DNA from 2 places in the Cytobacillus sp. QJM3NY_8 genome. Region 2 is predicted to be linked to the other one. Evidence: predicted binding sites of a transcription regulator. Region 2 holds the regulator's gene; the other holds the start of a gene.

Region 1 (6,305 bases), on a different replicon from region 2:
GTAAAACTGTACAGGGTAATTAATGGCAGCTAACCAACTTTCAAAAACCATATCGATCGCTTCCTGTTCATCTTGGCTCTTAAGGAAGTAATTGACCGGCTCAACTTCAGCTATCATGGTGAAGGAATTATCATTAAACCTAATCATATGGTTTGATATGTCCTTTACTTCATCAAATAACTCTTGAAAAAGCTTTGGCTCTTCTTCGATTGAAACCTCATGCTTTTTCTTTTTTTGTTTCTTTTTATTTGATGGGGTATCTGATTCATAAACTTTTTTTTCTTTCCAAGGGAGAATGGGCTCCTTCAACATCATTTTGTAAAATACATAAGCAACAACCCCGAAGATTGCCATTACGATAAGTTCAATCATTTATTAGTCACCTTCCAATTTTTAGAACGGCTACCTTTCCGCCAAATGCCTATCTGTGTTCCGTAATTAAGCTTAATTAGAAAATAGTGGTCAAAATTTAGATGAAGTTTTGTTTTTTTCCAAAAACCAAATATGAAAATAAAAACCAGTGTGGGAATTGCTGAAATAAGAGCAGCTATCCCACCGACGATAAAATGCGGGAATATGTTAAAGACTATGGGGATATATGTATATAAAATGGCCCCGCCAATGATGAGGTAGATAAGTTGCCTTATAGAGATAAAGCCTAGTATTGTTTTTTGTTCAGAGGACATATCAATTGGAACAGTTTCTTTTCTCAAATGAGCACCTTCTTTAAAAATCTACCCCTCTAATAATTTAGAGGGGTATGAGTTTTTCTATTTGAATTTCTAATTAGGATCCGAATCCTGCAAACCAACCAGCAATAGTCGTTGCTTTAACAATAATGAAAATTCCAAGTCCAGCCATTAAGATTCCAATAAAGCCCTGCGTTCGGGCCTGTGGATTTCCGCCCTGAGCAGCTGAGAGTCTCATACCCGCGAATAATAGGCATCCAATAACCCAGAATCCACCTACAGCTGTAATAAAGTAAACAATATTAGCAAGATCGGTGTAAATTTTACTGTTTTGCAAATTTCCCTGAGGGGTAATACCGGATTTTTTCCAAGCTGCTGCGGCTTCCTCTGGAGAGAAAAGAAGTAAAGAAAAGGCAAATACTGCAGTTAACGCTACAAATGGAAATAATTTTTTCATAGACTTTTTCATGGTTCCACCTCCTTCGAGGAACAAAAAAAGCCCCGAAGAAGCTAAGAGCTGCAGATACAAAAAGTATCTGCTCTTAGTTCTTCGGGGCTTTCCCGTTGGTTTAATTTATATATCATCATAATAATGTAAATATTGGATATGGTCAAGCCTTTATTCCTGTTTTTTGAAGGGCCTATTGCTCCGTGAAATCCTAAATTATGGTACCAACTTTAATAAGGATTATAAGTTTCTATAACGAGCAACAATATTTTCTATTACGTTGGTTAAATTTCCAGTTCTATATTTCTGTATAAAGTCGCTATAAAGAATTCTTAGCACCTGGTTAACTGTAAATGATTTGTTTTCCCCTAATTCTGCTATATCACTTAAAATTACTTCCAGTCGTAAGGCTTCTTTTCTTCTGATGGTACATTCAAATATACGCTCTTTTCCTTTAGATGTATTACGGTTATATGTTTTATTCCCACCTTCATAGCTATTCACCTTTAACGAGTGTTCACTCCTTATATCTAATTCATGATAAAGATCATATGGATTGTTTCGTTGTTTTGCTTGATACAAAAAATCGTCAAGGAGTAAACTTATTAGATCTCTTTGCGTGAATTTACACTCCATGGCTTCAGATACATCATTGCAAAATAGTTCTCCCCTTAAGTATTCAGATGCAGGCACAGAAAAAGAGTATTGAAGTTCTTGAGATTTATATAAGCTTCTACCCAGATTAAAAATTAACTTATCAATCAATCCACTTGGTTGATAAGATAAATCGTCAAGTTCTTCTTCATATATTTCATATTGACCATATCTGGTTTTATTCATAACAATAACCTTCTTTCAATGGTTAGCATGAAACTTATAATCCTGTAGGCAGCCTCTTTTAGACTACAATCCCATTTAACTTTATAATCAAAAAGCTGATCATGGTAATGAACTTCAAGTTTTGCAGGATAAGGTTTCCCTTTTGGATTGTAATAACAGGGAGGAAAATGATGCTCTTCCTTGAGCGCCTTCTTGATTAACAAAGTGCAATAAGGAGTCGGTTCCAGGCCACGCATTTTAGCAAGCCTTTTAATTAATACCCTCTCTTCGTCATTGAATGGTATCTTCACATCTTTCTTTTTATCGCATCTTTCTTTTCTGCCCTCAGCCTTCGTTACAGGCTTTTTCCGAACATTGGGTGTATGAGTTACGGATAGCTTGTTTTTATTTTTGTTATCAAAAATTGGATTGATTGCTTTCAATATACTCCCCCCTCTTCTAAAAGAGCCCCTCTCTCCTCTTTTATCCCAGTGTCAAAATGTTAAATAGTTATATTGTTAATCTATTCATCTAGTGGAGAGTATAGTACGTTTAGAATTTATTAATTTGGACAAACTAAAAATTAACGAACGAAATAAGAGGGCAGGTGGGGAATATATGGCTTCTAAAAAGGATAAAAAAACATTGCTGAAGGAATTAGGGAAGGCAGCAAAAAAATCTAAAGCTGTGACGAAAGTAAAAGTGAAGTGATTTTAGCAGATTTTAAACTCAAGCTGGTAAAGTAGTAAAATATGAAGAGATTATTTTTCTTGAATATAAACAAGCTTATATGCTATTACTTATAGTGCAACATAAATTGATGATTCCAAATTTTTCTAGAGGTGACCAAAATGAATAAAACAGAACTTGTAAATGCAGTGGCTGAACGTAGTGAGCTTTCCAAAAAGGATGCTTCAAAAGCTGTTAATGCAGTATTTGAAGCAGTTACTAATGTATTAAAAGAAGGGAAAAAAGCCCAATTTTTAGGTTTTGGTAACTTTGAGGTTCGTGAAAGAGCCGCTCGTAAAGGGCGTAATCCGCAAACTGGTGAAGAAATTGAAATTGCTGCGAGTAAAGTACCAGCATTTTCTCCAGGTAAAGCACTGAAAGATGCAGTGAAAAACAGTTAAAATAACTGGTTCTAAATGTAGTAAAGCCCTTCTTAAGGGCTTTTAATATTTAAATCGCTTATACAGGTAAAACTCCATTAGTTCCTGGACCCTATTTCGAATTCTTGGATTAAAATAATTATGTTTTTCCTCATAGCCTTTGTAAATAAATAAAAACATCGTGAAAGCCTCATCCCGGGTGATTTCTTCAACCTTCATTTGACCTTTCCTCATTGCATCTTTAGTTATTTTTAGATCATATTGAACGGCCTTTATCGTCTCATCAATAAGTTCCAAGTATGGTTGTTTAAGTTTGAAGGAACCTTTATCAAATAATATTCGATCCCTTTCGAGAATGGTAAGGAGCATCGGGAGATACATAGCTTGCTCTAAAATATCCCGGTCTTTATCTGGAATCCTGGTCATTTTTATATCCTCTCAACAGCCGTAATTTCGTGAATAGATATCCTTAATAACTCACCATTAGATTCTAAGAGTAAATATTTCATTAGCATATCCACTTTATCTACGATTCCGGTTCTAAACATAAAAAACCCGTCTTTCCAAATCGTCACTTTAATTGGGATGGTACACTTTAAGGATTCCATGACAATATAACCTATTTCCTCAAATTCATGTTCATCCAACTGAGGCTTTTTTTGCTTTTTGTCGTCGATTGTTATTCGATTAAGCATGGCCCTATGCTCTGGCATAAAATGAGCTGGCTGCCATTTTATTCTGTTATCAAGACTTTTTTCGATAAATCTTTTTAATTTCAAACATTCATTCATTAAAGATATGTTTATATAGATAATCCTTACCATTTAGTCCAACTCTTACTTTTGCTCAATTTTTTTAGAATATTATTCATAGTAGTTTGATATGCCCATGATATTTTCTAATTTTAAAAAGTGCTTTTCAGCCCGTTGATCAATAATTCTTAACTCATTTTTTAATACATCGAAATAGTGAATATTGCCAATATATTGTCTGATATCCCCTTGAAAATAATAAGCAAATTCCAAGGTATTATTCATTTCCATAGCCTCAGATACGATTTCATTAAACTGTTCATATTTCTGTTCATCAAGAGACGGTTTTGGAATCTTATTATAATTTGCGTTATATTCCCTCAACATCTTTACATGTTCAGGTAACATTAGTGAAACCCACTTTTTAGTACCTCTATCGCGGATCATTTTGTCCCCTCTTTTCTCTACAAATGAATCCTTTGCTAAATTATCGAACATATGTTCTTTTTATTGTATTATAATTTTATCCTTTTTTCAATCTTGCTATTCAATAAGGTTTTGAGTATTAAAAGAAACCCATCTCAGATGATGGGTTTAAATTTTGTTGATTTATTCCTTTATTATATTTTAATCAACATCTTTTTTATTTTTCCCTGAGAAGGCTGGTTTACCTAGAAAGAATACAGATGAACAAGCCGCTATTATACAAATTGTCGAGACTCCAGAGGGATAATATATAACAGCTAAAATAGTGGCTATAAGGAATATTAACCCATGCACAACTAGTTTTTGTTTACTGATGCTATTATTACGCATTACTCATCATGCAATGCATTACATGCCCACCTAAACATCCGGCACAAACTGCAGCACCCCAAATATTACCTCCAAATACAACGCTGAAACAAGCAGAAGAGCAAACTGTCCTTAACCAACTTGGGATTTTACTCCAAGAATTCTTAATACACTTTGCAACATCGTTCCAATAGCCATTCACTTGATTATCAGGGTATTCGATCTTTTCTAAATATTCACCATCCTCACTAAATAAGAATCCAGCAACAGCAACGTTATCAAGGGTTTTATATTCGACACTTGGCCGTTCATCATTTTCTTGTGGGTCAATTTCCATCAAAATTGGGTTTAGAATCTCCCCATCTTCCACTGAATAACCAGCCATTAGAAATACTAAATTACCACCTTGTTCAAGTTTGGTAGAAGGTACAACTAATGAAGAGTCACCATTTTCGTATTTTGTTAGTGTAACTTCATTCCAATTAAACTCATTGGTATTATAATAAGTTACTCCTAAAGATTCCCACTGATTATACTGAGATTTAAAATTATTGATTACTGTTGTATCCTCTACTTTAATGGATTCTTTCACTAATGAATTTTCACTATTATCGTTTTCACATCCACATTCTTGACCTGTTTCTTCATTGAGTACTTCTTGAGGAGGTTGGGGAGGAATTTCCCTAGTTTGGGCATTTGTAGAAAAAGGTAATAATATACTTACTGTTAAAACAAAGACACTTAATAATTGAATTATCTTTTTCATATTTCTCTCCTTTTTTGTTGTTTTTTTCTTTCTTGCTCTTTATTGGAGTAAAAAAATTGTTCTCACATTCCCCCTTTGTAAATAAATAATACATATTTTAATTTTCGAGATATGCTATATAAAACCTTCCCAAAAATGGATAAACGAGGAAAACGGTAATTATTCCCTATGATCTCAAAGAATTAAAAGTGGTTTAAATCTCGAATCAAGGCTTTAGGTTGAGGATAATTTTCCTGCACTAATAAATAATGAGGAAAAAATTTTTATAGGGCAGCTCATAGAGGTTAAGGAACACTTTAAAGACCCATCATATAAGAAAGAATAGGTCTACAATTTGAATGTAATCAGTTTATCAGAGGTTATTTCGCGGCTCTAAAAAAAAGGTAATAATGATTTTAACATTTGCTCTATTTATAGATTGAAGACGTAAGAAAAACATAAATAATCCTCATATATCAACGAATCCAAACGCTAAGCCAGGAGATAGTTCGAACTGTATGGTGGAGGATTTTAACAACAACGGGGGTAGATTTTGTTCAATAATGCCTTGCAATAATCTTCAACAAAAATAGAAGCTAAGGTGTTATACCGTTATAGAATTTAATTGAATAAAAGGGCGATACAAATTAGTCATGTTTAAAATGTATCGCACTTTATTTTTCATGACTTTTTAATCAGATATTTTGAGTTGGAATGATACCCTTACTATATCTTGTCATAAATATTCCCTAGCTCAACTTTACGTGTTTCTTTTAGTTGTTTGTTTTCTAGTTCCAATTCCCGATTTTTTCGGTTTAACTCACTTATTTTACTCTTTAATGCCTCAATAATGACATCTTTCGATGTTTCCGATACACTTTTCTTATAATGGTTTAGAGACTGAATTCCTTCCTGTTCTTTTCGAAATGATTCAATTTTATTGCGATA
Region 2 (9,889 bases):
GTGAAAGATATAAAACACCAAATGAAAAAGTTAATCCGTTTATAATAAACAATACATTCATCCAAAAATAGTAAGGAGAACAAATCTCATGAGGTGCAATTGAATAGGTGTATTCCCCGCAAGAAGTAACGCCAAGGTCGCTCATTGCATGATTAAAAAAACTGTACGGAGCTGTAGAGGTCAAAATGAAGAATGGTTCAATTAGAAAATACAAGCAAGTAGCGAACCAACTTAAAATACCGAGTCTTTTTGATATGTTCAGACGACTCATCCTTTTCAAAAGTGTTATACGTGAATTATATATCCAAAAAATGTAAAAAGGGATAGTCTTGGAGACTATATTTGAATAGGGCTAGAGGCTGATAAAGGTATTTTAAAAAACACAAGCTGAATCAGTTAATTAGGAGGTAAAGGCGCCGGATAAGAATAAAAGATATTTAATTTGAAATATTAAGCATTAGACGCGAAGCAAGGAATGTAAAAGGCGGGTGAATCATGACATTCCAAGAAGGATTGAATCAACTAGATAAGGCTAATAAGATCATTACCGATGCAAACAAATTGATTACCGATGTTAATTTAAACACTTTCTTATTTACTCTAAGTTGGTGGGTAGCCTTAGCGATGTTACTTGTCCCATGGATTTTATGGGCATTTTTTCGGGAAAAAGAGAGTTCTGCCCGTTTGTTATTTGCAGCTTTTATAACGATGATAATCTCTACAACCATTGATGGATTAGGTGTTGACTTTGGTAAATGGGCCTATCCGATAAAGGTTATCCCAATACCAACGATCAGCTACTCATTTCGATATGGAACTGTTCCAGTAGCTATAATGTTATTAATTCAATTCAAACCAAATATTAATCCAGTAGTAAAGGCTGTATTGTTCGGTGGGTTTGGTGCTTTTGTAGGAATGCCTATCATGGCAATGCTGCACTTATATAAAAAAATCGATTGGGCCTTTACTTATTCCTTTTTTATCTTAGTTTCACTATACTTAATTGCCCATTGGTTTAGCAGAAGGAGCAGTTTTGAACAAATAGTTAAAGAGTAAAAAAAGCAGGATTTCGCCCGGCAATGGTCTGTATATATGTCTTGATCGCAAGTGCATCCCTGGGAGCAAGAACAGTACAAGTGCACTTATTAAGAAAATCCGAAATCCCCTGTTTGCTTGAGCAGGGGGGTTTTATAAAAATCAAATACAAAAACCCCGTTTCTAAGTGAACGAGGTTTTAACTAATTTGTATTTCCCTGCATCTCTATTCTTTATGTCTGATCTTTAGGAAATCGAGACATGTCAGCAGTGCATCTCCTCCAAATCCTGCAATCACCGCAAGGAGCACTACCTTTAAGGCAGAGTCAGGATCTGAAGATACGACCAAAAAAACAGCCGCTAAAGCCCCCATGATTACTTCTTCAAAGACCCCCAGATAGATGAATTTTTTTGTCCTTCTGGGTTTGACCATTTTGCCTTCTTTCCGAATATGTCCAACGACACCGACCAGCCCACCAATCAACAAAGCGAAGGTAATGTTCAAAAACATTTTTTCTTCACACTCCTAAAGTCGAGATTTTGGACAAGCGACCTTAGGTTGATTCTCGGTGTATTACCATTATATAGAAAGTGGCTATAAAATAATATGCATAAAAATACCGAATTTTCTGAATAATAAAATAGTCATACATGACTGTAACTTAGTACCAACAGAAAAGGTATCAGTTACTTTCGTATGATTTCGCTAATAGCATCAGGTAATAGGAACTGATAACCTTCTTAAAATTGGAAAAAATAAAAAGCAGGCAGTGGCTGCCTGCTTTTTATTATTCTATTAATGCATATGGCGGTATACACCTATAACTTTGCCAAGGATGGAAACATTTCGAAGGATGATAGGTTCCATTGTAGAGTTTTCCGGCTGAAGCCGGATATAGTCTTTTTCTTTAAAGAATCTTTTGACAGTTGCTTCATCTTCCTCTGTCATGGCAACCACGATATCTCCATTATTAGCAGTGCTCTGCTGTTTGACGATGACATAGTCGCCATCAAGGATTCCGGCTTCAATCATACTTTCACCCATGATTTCAAGCATGAATACATGCTCATCAGCTGGTGCCATTTTTTCTGGAAGCGGGAAGTATTCTTCAACATTTTCAATGGCTGTTATCGGCTGCCCTGCAGTTACTTTACCGACGATCGGAACATTGACTGCACTGACCTTATGGATGTGAGAAGACTCGTCCAGATCTAAAATTTCAATGGCGCGCGGTTTAGTAGGATCCCTGCGGATCAGCCCTTTGCTTTCAAGACGGGCGAGATGGCCGTGAACTGTTGAGCTTGAAGCCAGGCCGACTGCTTCCCCGATTTCCCTTACAGAAGGCGGATAGCCTCTCAATTTAACTTCCTCTTTAATAAACTCTAATATATCTTGCTGCCTTTTTGATAATTTCACCATCTTTACGCACCTCGTATGTTTTTGTTGTCTCAATTATAGCATCAATTACCATATGATACAAACATAAGTTCGAATTTTTATTGACACAAAACAAATGTTCGGTCTATAATAAAAACATCAAATACGAACATACATTCTTTTAGAGGTGGTATATCATGCTGAAAAAATTGTGGAAATCATATTCTTATGCTATTATTCTCTTCGTTTTAAGCCTGGCAGCATCGTTTATTATGCTCATTCAGATAGAGACACCTGATACGGAAAAGTTTGTGAAAGTCACTGTTGCAGAAGGTGACTCTTTATGGGAAATTGCTGAGAGTTTTTCGGCTGAACATTCGCTGTCTACAGATCAATTTATTAATTGGGTCGAACAAAATAATGAGATAGCGGCAGGCAGGATTTTTCCGGGCGATGAAATTGTTATTCCAGTAAAAGCACTGGATGACGAGCCTTATAAAGAGCTTGCCAGTTCAGACCTTTACGAATAAGGAGAAGTTATGAAAGCAATTATTTACTGCAGGGTTAGTACAACAAAGGATACTCAGGAAACGTCCCTTTCAAGACAGGAAGAAGAGCTGGTGAATCTGGCGAAAAAGCATGATTTTGAAGTAGTCAAGGTGATACGCGAACAGGCCAGTGGATATGACCTTGAAAGAGACGGTATATTGGAGCTTTTAGACTTAATTAAAGAAAAGGATATCAAGGTTGTCCTCATTCAGGATGAAACCAGGCTGGGGCGGGGTAATGCAAAGATAGCGATACTCCATTGCATCCTAAAGGAAGAAGTTCAGCTGTACAGCATTTCGAATAACGGCCAGCTCGAGCTTTCGGAATCAGATTCGATGGTGCTGAACATTGTGGGGATGGTAGAAGAATATCAGAGGAAGCTTCATAACATCAAAATTAGACGCGGCATGCAGCGGGCTGTTGATAAAGGATACCGCCCCGAGAAGAACTTAAGCAATCAGGGAGCAAATGGCGGCAGGGAAAGAATAGAGGTACCGATAGAGGAAATTGCCCGGCTAAGGAAAAACGAGTTAACATTTGCAGAGATTGCTGCAACACTCAGGGGCTTTGGCTATAATATCTCAAAAGCAACAGTCCATAGAAGGTATAAAGAGTATATGGAATCACTTGCTGAATAGAGCACTTTTCTTGTCAAAAGTGTTCTTTTTTAGTATGATGGCAGTTGAGTTTCAGATTGTTCCATATCTGAAGCTATTGTATAATAAAAACTTCTATTAGAACATCCAAAGGTAAACTTTTGATATAAAGGAGCTTTAATATATGCTGCCAAAACAAAAACTTGCCCGAATTAATGAACTGGCAAAGAAGGCAAAGGAATCAGGTTTAACAGAAGCAGAAGCAAAAGAACAGACTTCTCTCCGCAAAGAGTATTTGGAGACTTTTCGCTCTGGCATGCTGAACACGCTTAAAGGTGTTACAATCGTTGACCCGAAAGGAAATGACGTAACTCCGAAAAAACTAAAAGAATTCCAAAATAAAAACCGCCTTCACTAATATTATAATTGCAAGGGATACACAATGCTGTATTCCTTCTTTTAATAGAAAGCGGAGATGACTTCTATTACCGGCTATCTCCGCTTTTTTTACATACGCCGGGTCTTTTTGTGTCAATATAGTAACAAACCGGCTTTTTTGTCCTTTTCCTGACCCTATTGGTTGTGAAAAAAAAGGACACCCGATAATATTAAAAGAGTAAAGAATTACTACTCGAAAGGATGTATTGAATGTTTAATCACACAGATGAACTATCCATCAGTTCCATTCGTACTTTATCAATCGACGCCATTGAAAAGGCGAATTCCGGCCATCCGGGGATGCCGATGGGTGCAGCGCCAATGGCTTATACGCTTTGGACACGCTTCATGAACCATAACCCGAAAAATCCTGAATGGTTCAACCGTGACCGTTTCGTCCTTTCTGCAGGACATGGCTCCATGCTTTTATACAGCCTTCTTCATCTTTCTGGCTATGATGTTTCCATGAATGACATTAAAGAGTTCAGACAGTGGGGAAGCAAGACGCCAGGTCACCCTGAATATGGCCATACTCCAGGTGTTGACGCAACAACAGGCCCATTAGGACAAGGTATTGCAATGGCTGTTGGTATGGCAATGGCTGAACGCCACCTGGCTGCAACATACAACAAAGACAACTTCAATGTTGTTGACCACTATACATACAGCATCTGCGGTGACGGAGACCTTATGGAAGGCGTTTCGGCTGAAGCTGCTTCCCTTGCTGGCCACTTAAAGCTTGGAAGACTGGTTGTTCTATATGATTCAAATGATATCTCACTTGATGGTGACCTTGATAAGTCTTTCTCTGAAAGTGTTGAACAGCGATTCAAGTCATACGGCTGGCAGTATATCCGCGTAGAAGACGGCAATGATCTTCACGAAATTGCAAAAGCAATTGAGGAAGCGAAGCAGGATGAAAACCGACCAACAATGATTGAGGTTAAAACAGTCATTGGCTACGGTTCTCCAAACAAATCAGGTAAATCTGATGTTCACGGTGCGCCACTGGGTGCTGATGAATTGAAATTAACGAAAGAAGCCTATAAGTGGACTTTCGAAGAAGATTTCCATGTTCCTCAGGAAGTATATGATCACTTCAAGCAGCAGGTTGTAGAAAGCGGCTCTAAGAAGCAGCAGGAATGGGAAGACCTTTTTGCACAGTATAAAGAAGCGCATCCTGAGTTAGGAAAACAGCTGGAGCAGGCAATCAATGGCGAGCTTTCAGAAGGCTGGGATAAAGACATCCCTGTTTATGAAGAAGGAAAGAGCCTTGCAAGCCGTGCATCTTCCGGAGAAGTGCTAAATGCAATCGCACAAAACCTGCCTTCTTTCTTTGGCGGTTCTGCAGACCTTGCAGGCTCCAACAAAACAATGATTAAAGGTACAGGCGACTTTACAGCTGAGTCATTTGACGGCCGCAACATCTGGTTTGGTGTACGTGAATTTGCAATGGGTGCTGCACTTAATGGTATGGCCCTTCACGGCGGATTAAAAGTATTCGGCGGAACATTCTTCGTGTTCTCTGATTACCTGCGCCCGGCAATCCGTCTGGCTGCACTTATGAACCTGCCTGTTACGTATGTATTCACACATGACAGTATCGCTGTAGGTGAAGACGGACCTACACATGAGCCTGTAGAACAGCTTGCTGCATTGCGTGCAATGCCAAACCTATCTGTTGTCCGCCCTGCTGACGGAAATGAAACAGCAGCTGCATGGAAAACAGCAATTGAATCAACAAACAAGCCAACTGCATTAGTATTGACCCGTCAAAACCTTCCTACATTAAAAGGAACGGATTCAGCGGCATACGAAGGCGTACAAAAAGGTGCTTATGTTGTTTCACCAGCTTCCAACAGCAACGCGGATGTATTATTGCTTGCTGCAGGATCTGAGGTTAGCCTGGCTGTTGAAGCACAAAAAGCGCTTGAAGGCGAAGGCATCCATGCATCTGTAGTGAGCATGCCTGCTTGGGACCGGTTCGAAGCTCAATCAAAAGAGTACAAAGAAAGCGTAATTCCTAAGACAGTCAAGAAGCGTCTTGCCATTGAAATGGGATCTTCACTTGGATGGCACCGCTATGCAGGAGACGAAGGCGATGTTCTTGCAATCGATACCTTCGGCGCATCTGCACCAGGTGAGAAGATCATGGAAGAATACGGATTCACAGTTGAAAACGTTGTGGCACGCGTAAAAGCATTGCTGCAGGGATAATATTTACCGGAAAGGGAGAGCTGAGAGGCTCTTCCTTTTTTGTGAGATAGGTTTATATTTAAAAAAACAGGATTATATTTCAGTAAAACCGGGAAAATGACGAAGTAAATATTTTGAGCAGCTATTATAGCAGTTCTCCCAGCAAGAATCCTCATAATTAACTGAATTCTTCGTTTTCGACAAAATTAGTGAAAGTTTTTAACATCTTCAGACACATTCCTTATTTTTGGTTGCTTATAATTGAAAGAAATGGATTGTCCCGGAAGGAGGGGCCAGATGAGAGCTTATCAATTGTATTTAATAGAAGATGAATTTGCGGCCCATTATTTTGGCAGAGAGCGAATGTTTTTTCAGTTGTTTGAAGAGTATGAGCATTCGTCAGGTGAAATGAAGTCTATTCTATCGAAGCAAATTGATTTTGTGACTAAGCCAATCCCGGGTTTGAAAGTGCATCAATACATCCATCAGCAGCTGCAGCGAAAAAAGGACTTTATAATAGAAAAAAGTGCATACTATATAGAGATGAGCAAAAGAAGCAGGGCGAAGCTTGAAGTATTTGAACGGAGCCTGGTTTTAGAAGCGGCCGGCAGCTATGAGGCAGAGACGGTATTTTTCGAAGTACTGCGAAAAAGCGAGTCCTCCTTCCTGGCTGTTGACCTCAAGCATAAGCGCTATGGGTGGCTAAAACCGATAAAAGAGAGAAAATTCGTCTAAAATATGAGAAAAAATGAAGCAAATATTGTATAATAACCTTTGGTCTAGTACACTGTATGATAGACAACATGAAGGAGGAAGTTAGTATGGGTATGTACATTCTAGTTGGTGTACTGGCGCTTCTTGCCGGTGTAGCACTAGGATTTTTCATTGCTCGAAAATATATGATGAGCTACCTGGAGAAAAATCCGCCAATTAATGAACAAATGCTTAAAATGATGATGATGCAAATGGGCATGAAGCCATCTCAGAAGAAGATCAACCAAATGATGAATGCCATGAACAAGCAGACTGGCAAGTAATCAGGGACAAGCATCCCATCTGAAACCACTTTTCTGTTACAATACAAGGAAGGTGGTTTTTTTATATCCAAAATGAAACCTTCTTTGAAACAGAGCGTATTTATACTATGACAAATCATGAAAGGAACGAGCAAATGAAAAAAGTAATTCTTATAGGGCTCCTTACCGTTTCCATGTTATTAAGCGGCTGTTCCGTTCTGGGAGAAGTGAATAATTCCATTGACTATGTTAATGAAGCGACTGAGCATATCAATACATTAAGCGACTTTGCTGAAGAGGCGCCGCAAATGATTCAGGAGGCGGCAGCGGATCCGGCATTAAAGCAGGAACTTGAAGACAGATTGACGACACTTAAGCAGGAAGTTGAAGAGTTTATCGCCCTTCAGGATATCCCGACGCTGGCAGAGGGTGTTCATCAGGAGCTGGTTACACAGAATGAAGCGCTTCTGGCTGAGATCAATAAAGTATTGGAGAACGGCAGCCTAGCATTGGATCAGCTGGAGAACTCAGAGCTATTCACTACCATTAATGAAGCAACAAGCCTGATCAACCGAATAGAAGCATTAGGGCAATAAAGCATCCAAAGGGGTGCTTTTTTCTTGCGAGAAAAAATCTTCCTTATTTTCTTAATATTTGATAAACTATTTAAGCTATTATGTTTCGAATTTCGGAGGATGGGGTATGAAGGTTTTTTTTGATTTGATGTGGTTTTTTAAGCAGGAGAAAAAGGCTTATGTAAACGGGATTATTCTGCTGTTATTTGTGGCAATGCTTCAGCTGGTTCCGCCAAAGGTGGTCGGCATTGTGGTCGACTCGATTAAAAATGGCGAGCTGACTGCAAAAGCCTTATTAATGTGGATAGGAATACTTGCTGTTACAGCCCTCATGATGTATGTGCTCCGCTATTATTGGCGCATCATGATTTTTGGATCAGCGGTTAAGCTGTCCAAACTCCTGCGCAACAGGCTTTATCAGCATTTTACGAATATGTCACAGTCCTTCTACCAGAAAAAGCGGGTGGGGGACTTGATGGCCCATGCAACAAATGATCTGCAGGCGATTCAGCAGACGGCAGGAGCGGGGGTCCTCACATTTGTCGATTCACTGGCGACAGGCGGGTTCGTTATCATCGCCATGGCGACAACAATCAGCTGGAAGCTTACACTTATCAGTCTGATTCCGATGCCGTTCATGGCACTTTTGACAAGCTGGTATGGAACACTTCTTCATAAACGGTTCCACAAAGCACAGGAGGCTTTTTCTTCACTAAATGACAAAACTCAGGAAAGTGTTTCAGGAATTAAAGTGATTAAGACATTCGGCCAGGAAAAAGAAGATATTGAAGATTTCCGCAGGCAGTCTGAAGATGTAGTGCAAAAAAACATTTCTGTTGCACGTGTTGATTCTTTGTTTGATCCGACGATCAGCATTATTGTAGGGATCTCTTTCTTCCTATCTATTGCATTTGGATCAAGATATGTGATTGCAGGAGAGCTGACAATCGGGCAGCTGGTTTCATTTACTACCTATCTAGGTCTCCTGATTTGGCCCATGCTCGCATTTGGCTGGCTGTTCAACATTGTTGAGAGAGGCCGCGCCTCCTATGATCGAGTCTCTGTGCTTCTAGCAGAAGAAATCGATATTAAGGATGATGAGACTGGCATCAATGAAGTTCCTAGCGGAGATATTGAGTACAGGATTGAGGAGTTCGCCTATCCGGGTGAACAGGAAGCGCTTCTTAAGGATATTCATTTTAGGCTGGAAAGAGGAGAGACTCTCGGCATAGCAGGTAAAACGGGTGCGGGCAAAACCACACTGCTGAAGCTATTGATCCGTGAGTTTGAAGGCTATAAAGGGGAAATTCTTTTTGCCGGACATCCTATTAACCGCTATAAAATCGATAAGCTGAGGGAAGCAGTTGGCTATGTCCCGCAGGAGCACTTCCTGTTCTCGGCCACCGTTGCTGAAAATATAGCTTTCACGAGACCGGATGCAGACCTTGAAGATATTTATACGGAGGCGAAACTGGCCAATATCCATGAAGATATTCTCGAATTCACAGATGGCTATAAAACCGTTGTGGGTGAAAGAGGGGTCTCTCTTTCCGGAGGACAGAAGCAGCGTATTTCTATTGCACGAGCCCTTCTGGTGAAACCGGAGGTATTGATTTTGGATGATTCCCTTTCTGCCGTTGATGCGAAAACGGAGGAAGCGATTCTCACTTCATTGCGTGGTGAGCGGGCAGGCAAGACAACGATCATAACCGCTCACAGGCTGAGCGCCATTCAGCATGCGAATCTGATATTGGTGCTGGATGAAGGGAAAATTGTTCAGCGGGGTTCACATGATGAACTGATGGCTGAAGAAGGCTGGTATAAGAATATGTATCTGCGCCAGCAGCTGGAAGAGCTTGTGGAGCATGGGGGATAAGACGATGGAAAAGACACCGATTATGAAGGGGAAAGAGCAGCGGATGGTCCTTTTCCGGCTGCTTTCCTATACAAAACCGCATAAGAAAACAATCATACTTGCCTTCAGTCTGCTTCTGTTAACGACGATTGGAGACATACTGGGGCCGATTCTTGTCAAAATTTTTATCGACGATTATTTAACACCAAGGAACCTGGTTTTCGAGCCGTTAATTGCTCTTGGTGCAGCAT

The links. The regulator LexA, encoded in region 2, represses DNA repair genes until DNA is damaged. The targets are predictions, from matches to a motif close to CGAACATATGTTCG.
Region 1: AC0VZ9_RS27455 (YolD-like family protein) is a predicted target of LexA. The motif match lies at 4,309-4,322, and genes of this name have one in related genera.

The regions. Positions count from the first base shown of each region.
Region 1 is NZ_JBWBUY010000002.1:108,020-114,324, forward strand. It holds gene AC0VZ9_RS27415 (hypothetical protein) at 1-372, opposite strand, end outside; gene AC0VZ9_RS27420 (PrgI family mobile element protein) at 369-713, opposite strand; gene AC0VZ9_RS27425 (pilin) at 787-1,158, opposite strand; gene AC0VZ9_RS27430 (hypothetical protein) at 1,378-1,977, opposite strand; gene AC0VZ9_RS27435 (hypothetical protein) at 1,974-2,399, opposite strand; gene AC0VZ9_RS27440 (HU family DNA-binding protein) at 2,808-3,086, shown strand; gene AC0VZ9_RS27445 (YhjD family protein) at 3,129-3,491, opposite strand; gene AC0VZ9_RS27450 (YolD-like family protein) at 3,494-3,889, opposite strand; gene AC0VZ9_RS27455 (YolD-like family protein) at 3,929-4,264, opposite strand; gene AC0VZ9_RS27460 (hypothetical protein) at 4,626-5,378, opposite strand; gene AC0VZ9_RS27465 (DUF6262 family protein) at 6,084-6,305, opposite strand, start outside.
Region 2 is NZ_CM149681.1:2,088,885-2,098,773, forward strand. It holds gene AC0VZ9_RS10880 (DUF998 domain-containing protein) at 1-271, opposite strand, end outside; gene AC0VZ9_RS10885 (CBO0543 family protein) at 496-1,056, shown strand; gene AC0VZ9_RS10890 (DUF4257 domain-containing protein) at 1,262-1,546, opposite strand; gene lexA (transcriptional repressor LexA) at 1,832-2,455, opposite strand; gene yneA (cell division suppressor protein YneA) at 2,611-2,943, shown strand; gene AC0VZ9_RS10905 (YneB family resolvase-like protein) at 2,953-3,600, shown strand; gene AC0VZ9_RS10910 (DUF896 domain-containing protein) at 3,743-3,976, shown strand; gene tkt (transketolase) at 4,207-6,213, shown strand; gene sirA (sporulation inhibitor of replication protein SirA) at 6,490-6,927, shown strand; gene AC0VZ9_RS10925 (YneF family protein) at 7,014-7,229, shown strand; gene AC0VZ9_RS10930 (DUF6376 family protein) at 7,364-7,804, shown strand; gene AC0VZ9_RS10935 (ABC transporter transmembrane domain-containing protein) at 7,911-9,659, shown strand; gene AC0VZ9_RS10940 (ABC transporter ATP-binding protein) at 9,664-9,889, shown strand, end outside.